DNA from 2 places in the Halomonas sp. BDJS001 genome. Region 1 is predicted to be linked to the other one. Evidence: riboswitches for the same ligand, from Rfam matches in the RefSeq annotation. Region 1 holds a riboswitch; the other holds the start of a gene.
What was found. Region 1 has a riboswitch for thiamine pyrophosphate ahead of OM794_RS15285 (sodium:solute symporter). Riboswitches for the same ligand answer to the same signal wherever they lie in the genome.

Region 1 (5,741 bases):
GAGCGATAGGTAATGATCTTGCGCATTAGTACATCATTACCATTTCGAGCAGCTCGTCTTCCAGGTCGCTTAACGCCGTTTCGAACTCAAGTAGGCTATCGATATAAAAGCCCGCTGAAATATACATCACCCTCAGCGCGACATGTTCCGGCGAGTGGGCCAGTAGGGCTTTACCGTGCTCGTTGAATAGCCGTTCTATGGAGAGCGCTTGGCCGGGATGGAGGGTGACCAGAAATCGCTCGCCCACAAAGAAACAGACCTGTTGGGGCAGGTAATTTAGTTCGGCATCGAAGGAGGAGATGCCACGATAAATAATTAGGGTGTGATTATCAAACTCTTCGATTTTTGGCGGATGGCGCTCTTTGTGGGCATCCTGAATCGCCATGGGATGGAACTCAAACGCCTCTAAAATCGCCCGCTCACTTTGTTGGGACTCGCCCTGCATATCGATGCAGATATGGCTGCCAGGGTTGGAGTGCCACACGGCCATTAGGCGTTCATCGCCCTCGTGAGTTTCGCCTTCTGGGGTGGTCAAAATCGTTCGAATCATGCTCGTCCTTGAAGGTTTCCCTGGTGCTTAACAAGCTTTATCAACAGGGTGGGCAATACGCACTTGGGCTTTTCCAGAGCGCTTGGCTTCATACATCGCCACATCGGCACGCTTTAGCAGTTCGTTGGCGGTCTCTGCGCTGGCGGGTAGATACAGAGCAACCCCAATGCTAACGCTGACGTTTAGCGCTGCTTTGCCAGCAGCCATTGGCTCTTGAACTACCTGGATTAATTTGTCAGCCAACTGCTCAATGGCCGTAGGCTCACTGCCTTCCAAGAGTAAAACAAACTCGTCCCCGGCCCAGCGCGCGACATAATCGGTTTCACGAATAGCCTGCACCAACCTTTTAGTAATCACGCGTAGCAGTTCATCGCCCATGGCATGGCCATAGATATCGTTAATCGCTTTAAAACCATCCAGATCCATAAACAGCACGGCTAAGGGTTGCTGGGTACGTCGAGTGCGAGCCATTGCTTCAGGTAAGCGCTCATCCAAAGCCCGTCGGTTAGGTAGCTTGGTAAGCACGTCTTCACGCGCCTGTTGATCGCGCAGTCGCTCAAGCTGCTGACGCTCGGTAATATCGTGGATAAAAAGGCTGCGCCGCTCGCGCCCATCAATCATTAACGCCTTAATACGAATTTCAACAGGTAGTTCAGTATCATCCCGGCGTCGTGCCGTCGATATAATGGCAGCACGGTTATTGCTGGGAGGTAATCCGGTGGGGAAAATAAGCTCCGTTATTGTCCTTGCCAGTGCTTCTTTGCGCGGCCAACCAAACATCACCTCCGCTGCTCGGTTCCAGTCCAAAATCACGTCGTGGGCATCAATGCTGATATAGGCATCATAAGCTGACTCGATGACTAAATTGAGCTCATTGGTACGCCGCTCGATTTGGCACTCCATACTGCGGTGTAATTCATTCAATTGTTGCTGATATGCCTCGGCATTTTTCTTCTCCAGCACCACCCGCTCACGCAAATGCACTTCCTCTGTCGCTATTGCCGCTAAGTCTTGCAAGGTCGCTAACTCATCCGCGCTCACGACGCGTGGCTTAGTGTCGAGAGCGCAGAGTGACCCCAGTGCCAAGCCTTGCAAAGAGTGTAATGGAATACCCACATAAAAACGGATGCCATCGGGAGCAGCCACTAAGGGGTTTTGAGAAAAACGGGCATCTTGGCTGGCATCCTCAACAATAAAGGGCTCTGAGGACAAAATGGTATAAGCGCAGAAAGCCACATCGCGAGATGTCTCTTGGGTCTCAACGCCAATACTCGACTTAAACCACTGCCGTTGCGCATCTACCAACGTCACCGTCGAGATAGGCACGTTTAGCAGCTTGGTCACCAGCCTCGTAATGCGGTCAAAAGCAGGCTCTTCAGGGGTGTCTAAAAGTGCAAGCTCATAAAGGGCTGCTAACCGCGCATCTTCGTCAGGTGCCGTGGGGAAACTCATTGTCATATCAACCATGAGGTAGCTATTATTCTGCTAGCATAACGCGATCAGCTCTTTACTGCTTACATCTCACTTTTTTCTGGTTGAAAACGCGAGCAGCACACTCGTTAACGTGGAGGCGATTAACGCACCGACGAATGGCCCCAGGGTAGGGATACTGCCTGGAAAACTGGCAGCCAAGATCCCTGCTATCAGGCTTCCTTGGCTTAACCACCCAGGAAGAATGGCACCTAGCAAACCTGCAACACCACCCCCAATGGCTGCAATTGGCGTCATACGTTGCCACAGGCCAAGCAATACAGGCACCACAATCGCGGCACACAGCAAGTCGGCAATCAAAAACAGCCGCAGTACCGACAGCCCCTGTAAGGCAATCAATACCACCGGAATCATCACCACCACCGTTACCCAGCGGGCAGCCACCAGTGAAACGCCCTTCTGCTCGCTGCGTGCGACCACCAGCGAGGCAATACCGTTTTGCAGCGTATCAACGCTGGAGGCGACTAAAGTCACCGCTAATATCAAGGCGGGTAGCGTCAACCAAACAGGCGCATCGCTTAGCAGAGCAAAAAACGGCATTGGTGGCTCTCCCAGTTGCACACCACTCATGGCAGCCAAAACGCCCAAACCGCCAATGACCATGACGACGACCACCGTCATCGCCCCACCTAACCATGCTCCGCGCCCCAAGCTCTGATCGTCTTGCGCAGCCCACACGCGCTGCCAATAGCCTTGGTGGAAAAGGTTAGCTGCAGTAACCGCGATCACTAGCGTTAACGCTACGCTGAGCGCACTGGAAACGGGAATAGAAGGAAGCACAGCCTCAGCGGGAATAGTGGGAAGTCGCCATAGCGCCATGATCCCCACCACACACAGCAGAACCAACAGCAGCCACGCCTGCCAGCGGTCAGTGGCAAGGCTGGCTCGCAGGCCTCCCGCTGCGGTATACACCAGCGTAGTAAGCGCTACGCCAATAATCACCAGTGCAGGGGGCACATCGGAAAGTAACGCAGTGATTGCCCCAATGGCGGTTAGCTCGGCGGCTAAAAAACAGGCCATATAGGCAATGGATACCAGCGTTACCCAGCGCCGTACACCCGCACCATAGCACGCCTCAGCAAACTCGGCGATGCTGCGCCCCTCGGGCAGCGCACGGCGAATCTTTGGCCCATACAGCCCTAAAACGATAAATGGCAGCGCAGAGCCAAGGGCATAGCCTGCCAGGGCCAGCGGGCCAACAAAGGCACCAATTTCAGGGGGCGCAAAGAGAATCCATGCCCCCATCCCGGAGGCTAGAAAGGAGAGTCCAAGGGTAGAAGCCGTTTGCGAATTACGAGCAGTGACATAGTCGTCAAGTGGGCCATCCACCCAGCGAGCTCGCAGGCCTAAATAAGCAAAGCAGCACAGCGCCGCGCCAAGCACGGCTGACGTCAAATAAAGCATGTCGCGCTTCCTCCGCCGGTACGAACCGGATCAGGTTCCAGGGTCTGCGCAGCGCGCATCTCAGCCCTTTAAAGCAGGGCTCCCCTGGCGACAGTGAATGTAGATACGAGGTTAAGAACTGATTCAGGAACTATTCTCAATCAGAATAACCGCTTAGTAAAGCTTAGGATACCGTGGCCGCATGTTAGCGAGGTACACGCCCCATTAAGTAGAACTCCTCATTGGGCGGCGTGCCCGCCAGGGTGACCAACCGATTCGACAGGCCAAAAAACGCCGCGATGGCGCCTATATCCCAGCAGTCCTCTTGGCTAAAGCCTACTTCCAGCAGGCGGGAGAGCCATTCATCAGTCATTTCACCCACATCGATAGCGCAGTGCATAGCAAAATCGAGCATAACACGGTGGCGCTCGCTAATCGGCGCTACACGATGATTGATCGCCACTTGATCAGCGAGCAGCGGGTCTTTACTGTAAATACGCACCAGGGCACCGTGAGCGACCACACAATATAAGCAGCGGTTGCGTGCACTAGTGGCGACCACAATCATCTCTTTCTCGGCTTTGGTGAGCGTTTCCGATTCGCGCTCCATTAACGCATCATGATAGGCAAAAAAAGCCCGAAACTCAGCGGGGCGATGGGCCAGCATCAGAAACACATTGGGCACGAAACCCGCTTTCTCCTGAACCGCTAAAATGGTACTGCGAATATCTTCCGGCAGGTCATCCAGTGTTTCAGGAACGTTAAAACGACTTAATGATGCAGACATGTTCACCTCTTTATTGTTAAATTTAAATATCTGGTAAAAACGGTTTAGCCGATGGGTAACAAAAAGCTAAATTAAGAGGCTTTTAATCAGCCAACCTGCTCGCCATACTGATGTATCGATCTGTGATAAAAACCGCGCGCTACTCTTAATAAACAGTTCGTTCAAAGGGACACTGTCATGAACCAAAACGAAGCCGAAGCCAAGGAACATACCCCTGGTCGTCTAAATGAGCTGTTTACTGACCCCTATCGAGCATTTGAAAATGATACCGATGAGCGCCAGTTGCACATTCGTATTATGCTGCATATGTTACTTGCACGCCCAATGAAACGGGATCAGATGACCCTTCGTGTTATCCATGGCTGGGAAAACGGCGGCTTTGAGCCTGAAGACTTACAGCATGTCGACTACGCGCTCGGTGGTGTGCCTGACTTTAAGCGCGCGGTACAGGATTTTGAACAAGCCTCCAAGCACAACACGCCGTTACCTGCCGACAAAAACGCCATCCTTGCCGCCCCACTCGCCGATGCAATTGCAGACGCCAAAGCTGAAGGGCAAGACCTTACCAATGACATTCGCGATACCCCAGCCCGCTGGCCCGCGTTTGAGGGCGGTTTAGCCCTGTATACGCTGTTTAAAATGTACCATCGGCTGATTTATGGCGAAGATGACACCTACCGCTGCACTCAGTGCATGACCCCGTTGGGTATGCGCGAAATACACGAATTTCACCTTGAAGAGGGTGAATTCGCCCTACTGGTTCCGCCCGCTGAACACTTCATGGAGGGAGAGTCAATGTTAGTGCTGCATGAAAGCCAGCTCGGCCCTATCGAGCAACTACTCGAGGAAAGCCTACCTTTATTCGATAATTTTTAGCAAGGAAGGCCAGCACCTCCCCCATCAACTGGCCCTGCTTTACGCAGGGCCAGTTTTGTTAATACAGGAAGCAAGGCTCTTTAACCCAGCGAAATCGTGCTATTGATACCGCTGGAAACATTTTCTGGTTCGAACCAACGTGCCGTAACGGTTTTGGTTTGTGTCCAGAACGCTATAGCCTGCTTACCGTTAGGCCCTAAATCACCCAGTTTTGAAGCTCTTGAACCGGTGAAACTAAAGTAAGCGACCGGTACGGGGATTGGTACGTTAATACCAATTTGACCAACGTCGATATCGGTTTCAAAACGGCGCGCCACCCAACCTGAGTTAGTAAAGATGGAGGTACCGTTGCCGTTGGGGTTGGCATTGATAAAGGCGATCGCCTCATCCAGCGTTTCAACGCTGACCACACACAGCACGGGGCCAAAAATCTCTTCGCGATAAATGGTCATATCGGCGGTAACGTCAGCAAACAGGGTTGGCCCCACAAAGTTACCATTGGGGTAACCCTCTACCTGCACCTTACGCCCATCGACCATCAGCTTGGCGCCCTCTTTTTCCCCCGCATCGATTAAACGCAGGACACGATCCCGGGCGGCCGGTGACACCAACGGGCCCAGATCTGCATCAAGCTGAGTGCCCGGGCCTACTTTC
Region 2 (5,741 bases), 1.9 Mb from region 1:
CCCCCAGATCAGCATCACTCCTGAACAGCTTGAGTTTGCGCTGTTAATGCGTGATCTCACGCCTTCCAAAGCAGAACCACCTGAATCGTTAGGGGTAGCGATCAGCTAAAGGCATAAACGTCCATGGCAAGCACCCCGTGCTCCACGCTGTGGTGCAGCTGGCTAGCTTCGCCTCCCGCCCCCATAGCCACCAGCAGCGGCTGGAAATGCTCTGGGGTGGGATGATTCTTCTGGGCCTTGGGTGCGCGCTCCCAGCTAAGCAGTGCGTCGCGATCATTGGCGATAAGACGCTCGCTTACCCAAGTGGCGAACTCATCGACCCAGGCGGGCATAGGGCTCGCCTGGGGCATGAGTTCACGCAAGTTATGGGTCAGGCTGCCCGAGCCGATAATTAATACTCCTTCTCCCCGCAGTGCCGACAGGCGCTCGCCCAGCGCGACCAGTTCCTGATTGCTCCAGCGCACCGGTAGCGAAAGTGAAACAACCGGCACATTGGCATCAGGAAACATCAACGAAAGGGGCACCCAGGCGCCGTGATCAAGGCCACGCTCTACCCGCTCGGCGCCCAGTAACAGGGCCAGCCGTTCAGCCAGTTCAGGTTCGCCAGGGGCGGGGTACTGGCACTCGAAAAGCGCCCGTGGGAAGCCGCCAAAGTCGTGGATGGTCTCCGGCTTGGCGCTGGTACTAACCTTGAGCGCCAGGCTCTCCCAGTGTGCCGACACCACGACCACCGCCTTGGGTGACAGCTGTGTGCCCAGTTCGCGGAGGAAGTCGTGAGCCGGGGTTTTATTAAGCGCCAGCATGGGTGAACCATGGGAGATAAATAGGCTAGGTAACATGAGTAAGTCTCCACAGCAGCATTGCCAGCGCTGGCGGTGAGGCAAGGGCTGGCAATAGGGTTAGGTGTTAGGCGAAGCGGGGGCTTAACACCCAGCGGCCGCTGCCCAGGCCCGCTTGCACGATTAACGCCAGCGTCCAGAACATCGGGAATTCCCAACCGCCGCCGGCATTTGAGAACATCCAGCCGTTGCCAAGATGCACCCAGGCAGCGCCAAGCAGTACCGGCACCAGGGCCAGGCTCACCCAACGGGTGTACACACCCAGAATCAGGGCGGCTCCACCGCCGATTTCGGCTGCAATGGTCAAGTAGGCCAGAAATCCGGGTAAACCCAGTGATTCAAAATAGCCGACGGTGCCGGGCAGGGTAAACACAAACACCTTGAGCAAACCGTGGGCCAGCGCCATCACACCCAACGCAACACGCAGTAGCGAGATGGCATGGGGCTGTAGAGAGGGCTGTAAAGCGGGAGTGGAGTGAGTATACGTTGTCATAGGAGTAGCTTCCATCGAGTGGTTGATGACGCTACTTTACAGCCGGATAAGATCGAGATAATCAGCTTATTTTGCACATCACTGTTGCGAAATTGGCGACAATCCAATGTTTTGCTCCCAAACCGGCGGATCGCCCCATGCTTCGGTAAGCAGGTCGATAAAGCGCTCCACCTTGGCGGGCAGGTAGCGCCGGGCGGGGTAGAGCGCGTGCACATCGAGCCTCACCGGTGGCTCATTGGCCAAAATGGGCACTAAACGCCCGCTGGCGATACTCTCTGTAACCAGAAAGCTGGGCTGTTGAGCGATGCCCAGGCCTGCTTCCGCGACGTGGGTGAGTACATCGCCGTTATTGCTTTCCAGCGGGCCATTGACCGTCAACGACTGTGTGGCAATCTGCCAGTCAGCGCTCTGCTGGCCGCTGCGATAGCGCAGGCAGCGGTGCTCGGCAAGGTCTTTAACGCTGCGGGGTTCACCGTGGATGGAAAGGTACTCCGGCGAGGCGCAAAACAGCAGTCGGCAGCGGGTCAGACGTCGTGCCACCAGGCTGGAATCAGGCAGGCTGCCGATACGAATGGCCAAGTCATACCCCTCTTCCAGCAGGTCGACGCGGCGGTCGTTCAGATCCAGACGCACTTCAAGCGCTGGATGGGCCTGCATAAATTGAGCGACGAGTGGCGCCAGGTAGCGGGTGCCAAAGCTCATCGGCCCATTCACCCGCAGCCGCCCGCGCACATCGCTGGTACCTTGGCCCACCTCGGCGGCGGCTTCATCGAGCGCTTGCAGAATCCCTTGGGCGCGAACCAGATAGCGCTCCCCGGCTTCGGTGAGGTGTAGCCGTCGCGTAGTGCGCTGTATCAGACGCGCCCCCAGCGTCTCTTCCAGTGCCATGACCTGACGGGATACCCGCGTGCGGGAAAGATCCAGCGCTTCGGCAGCGCGGGTGTAGCTACCCAGCTCGGCTACCCGCACAAAAGCGACGATATGCTCCAACTGATTCATGACGCCGAAGCAGCTTGGAAAACCTGAAAAGCGCGCGCTGCCTGGTAAGGGTCGGGCTGACCACAAATAGCCGATATCACCGCTAAACCATTCGCTCCTGCCCGCTGTACGCTAATCGCATGATCCGCTTTCAGCCCACCAATGGCCACGCTGGGCAGTGGGCACGCCTTGACCAGCGCAGCCAAGCCACCAAAGCCGATGGGCTGGGCGTGATCCTGCTTGCTCTGGGTGGCAAACACCGGGCCAATCCCGACATAATCAAGCAGCTCAAACGGCGTGGCTTGCAGTTGGGCGATGGTATTGATCGACAAGCCGATAATCGCCTGCTCACCTAACACCCGGCGCGCTTCCTGAACGGCGACGTCGCTCTGGCCGACATGCAGTCCATCTGCCTGGCTTTCTAATGCCACCTGCAAGCGGTCGTTAATGATCAGCGGCACGCCGGTGCCCGCCAGAAGTGCTTTTAACCGTTTGGCTTGGGCGGTCATTTGTTCATCGCTGGCATGCTTGTCACGCAACTGCACGATGGTGACGCCGCCTCTTACCGCTGCCTCAACCGTTTGTTCCAAACCATGCTCTCGGCAGAGCGGGGCATCGGTGACCAAATAGAGCGATAGATCAAGCGGCATGGGTTGCCTCCAGTTGGGCATAAGTAGTGAGGTCGTCAGGAGTGAGTTGATAAAGCGCATCCAGTAGTGCCACTTGAAAACTACCAGGTCCGTTGGCGTGGCTGCCTGCACGCTCCCCTGTGACCGCAAAGCAGGCCAGTGCGGCTGCCGTTGCACCCAGTGGGGCATCGCGGCTGGCAGCCACAAATCCCGCCACTAGCGCGCTCAGCCCACAGCCAAGCGTTGTTACGCGAGGCATCAAAGGGTGGCCACCGTTAATGCGGTAGTGCTGTTTGCCGTCCGTCACCCAGTCGCTTTCACCGGTCATCGCGACAATACAGCCGTGTTTTTGCGCTAACGCTATCGCAGCATCCACGGCTTGGTCGGTGGCGGCTGTGGTGTCCACGCCGCGGCCTTGGCTAGCTAAACCGTTAAGGGCAAGAATTTCAGACGCGTTGCCACGAATCACGCTGGGTTTATTGGCCAGCAGTTGCGTGCACAGCGTTTGGCGATAGCGCGTGGCGCCAACGGCGACGGGATCCAGTACCCAAGGAATTGCGTGTTGATCAGCAGTCGCTGTGGCGGTCAGCATCGCATCGGCCCAGTGGGAGGAGATCGTGCCAATATTGATCGAAAGCCCCGCGGAAATAGCCGTGAATTCAGCCACTTCTTCAGGCGCATGCAGCATGGCGGGCGACGCGCCGGTGGCTAACAGCAGGTTGGCAGTGCTGTTCATGGCCACATAGTTGGTCATACAGTGAACCAGCGGTGTGGCTGCGCGCAGCGTCGCAAGGTAATCGCCAAGCGGGCGTAGAGTCATAGCATCCTCCCGGCAGGGAGGTGGTAAGCGTTACCACGACTCCCTACGCCGGTGTTATCCGGTTCAGGTTCAAAGGGTGCTTCTCAGCCCAACCGTAACGAAGGGCGCCCCTGTCGAGGGATTACTATCCTTGCCTGAAGTCGCCCTGTAAAGCCCTCCTACGCCATCGCACATCTCGTTATCGAGCGCAGGTTTACGCGAGGGCGCTGTTAACCCGTCCTTGGGCGCTACTTTCGCCATCTGACCGCCATGGAGGGTGGAAATGCCGGAAATGTATGAAACTTTTTCCGGCCCTGGTCGAAAGGCCCTCGCTTCAACCTGCCCTCGTATCCGTTATTGGATAACCTTGCCGGGTCTCTGGCATCTAACGAAACGAAATACGTGTACCGTAGGTAAGCATTTCATCAGGTGTCATCGCTTTACCCTCTACCCCAATCATCTCGTCACCACACTGGTCGGCGAAGGTCAGCACGCCGTGGGTCAAGCCCAGTTGGCCCAGGGTATCGCGGATTTCACCGGTGCCCAGGAAAGTGCTGACGTGGCCCTTGTTATCGCTAAGCTCAGACACGCCGTTAGCATGATGAAAACGTACTTTGTAGATTCCATCCATCGACTCGACTTCAACAATTGGCGAAAAACCGTTATGAAGCGCATTGGAAAGCTGTTTTAGCGTCAGGCGGTCACCCAGCGTCATATCGATCGCACTCATGAAAAACTCCTGTGGACGCCTCAAAGGTGGGGCATCACTCATGTTGCGGAAACTGCTTTTTGTAGAGCTTATGAATAATAAGTGTAGGGTTTCTGTTTAGTATTGCCAGTGCGCCTAATGTGATACTGAGTTGGTGAATCCTACATGCTTGTAAGGGCTGGTATTATGGCCCTAAAGCCCCCATGGTAAACGGGACGTGAGGCGAATGGATCTAATGATCAGCATCAGCGACAGGAGAGCAAAATGAGTTTTCAAGGCGAGCAGCATCCCGGCGTTGTGGCCACACCACCCCAAACCCAAGGGTTTCGTTTAAACCACACCATGCTGAGAGTGAAAGACCCTGAGCGAGCACTGGCGTTCTACTCAAAAGTGTTTGGTATGCAGGTAATGCGGCGGTTGGATTTCGAAGAGATGCAGTTTTCGCTCTACTTCCTGGCCAATGTAGAGCCCAGCGACAGCGTGCCCGAAGATGCCCAAGCGCGTACCGCCTGGACGTTTAGCCAGAAAGGATTGCTAGAGCTGACCCACAACTGGGGCACTGAAGACCAGCAAGATTTTGCCTACCACGATGGCAACGCGCAGCCCCAGGGCTTCGGGCATATCTGCTTTAACGTACCGGATTTGGCAGCGGCCCAGGCGTGGTTCGACGAGCACGACGTGACCTTTGTGAAACGCGCTGACCAGGGCAAGATGAAAGATGTTATCTTCGTTAAAGACCCGGACGGTTACTGGATCGAAGTGATTCAGGCAGACCTGATGGTAGGGAAAAGCGACTGAGGCACGCCAATGGCTGAACTACTGTTCCGGCTGCGCCATGTGACCGACGAAGAAGCCATGGAGGTGCGTGACCTGCTCGCCGCCCATGGCTTTGATACCTATGAGACCCAGGCGGGCTTTTTTCGCCTGGGGGTCGATGCTATTTGGCTGCGCAACCCGCATCAACATGACGCTGCCATTGCGGCGTTAGAGGCCTATCAGGCGGAACGCCTTGAGCGCGCCCAACGCGAGCACCAGGCGGCGGTTGAGCGGGGTAACGCCGAGACGCTGTGGAGTCGCTTGGCCGCTCACCCGTTGCAGGTCGTGCTAGTGCTACTCGCCGTGGGACTTATTGCTGCCCTGACGCTACTGCCGTTTTTAGGCTTGTCCCGCGCCTGACACTGAATCTAACCGCTCAAGCGGGCGGCAGGTGCCCCCGTTTGAGGTACATCATAACCCCATCCTCACCAGCCGTTAGCGCTGGCGCTGCACCGCTCGGGTAGCGGCACCAGGTGCC

Region 2: another riboswitch for thiamine pyrophosphate. It lies ahead of thiM (hydroxyethylthiazole kinase); the one in region 1 lies ahead of OM794_RS15285 (sodium:solute symporter).

What each region holds. Positions count from the first base shown of each region.
Region 1 is NZ_CP110535.1:3,276,311-3,282,051, forward strand. It holds partial or broken gene OM794_RS15275 (magnesium transporter CorA family protein) at 1-550, opposite strand, end outside; gene OM794_RS15280 (diguanylate cyclase domain-containing protein) at 578-2,002, opposite strand; gene OM794_RS15285 (sodium:solute symporter) at 2,072-3,445, opposite strand; TPP riboswitch at 3,435-3,541, opposite strand; gene OM794_RS15290 (peroxidase-related enzyme) at 3,630-4,211, opposite strand; gene OM794_RS15295 (hypothetical protein) at 4,389-5,087, shown strand; gene OM794_RS15300 (CoA-acylating methylmalonate-semialdehyde dehydrogenase) at 5,168-5,741, opposite strand, start outside.
Region 2 is NZ_CP110535.1:190,352-196,092, forward strand. It holds gene yegQ (tRNA 5-hydroxyuridine modification protein YegQ) at 1-109, shown strand, start outside; gene OM794_RS00945 (DODA-type extradiol aromatic ring-opening family dioxygenase) at 102-839, opposite strand; gene OM794_RS00950 (DoxX family protein) at 907-1,332, opposite strand; gene OM794_RS00955 (LysR family transcriptional regulator) at 1,411-2,331, opposite strand; gene thiE (thiamine phosphate synthase) at 2,328-2,960, opposite strand; gene thiM (hydroxyethylthiazole kinase) at 2,950-3,759, opposite strand; TPP riboswitch at 3,783-3,881, opposite strand; gene OM794_RS00970 (hypothetical protein) at 4,124-4,468, opposite strand; gene gloA (lactoylglutathione lyase) at 4,712-5,245, shown strand; gene OM794_RS00980 (DUF6164 family protein) at 5,255-5,623, shown strand; gene OM794_RS00985 (cupin domain-containing protein) at 5,640-5,741, opposite strand, start outside.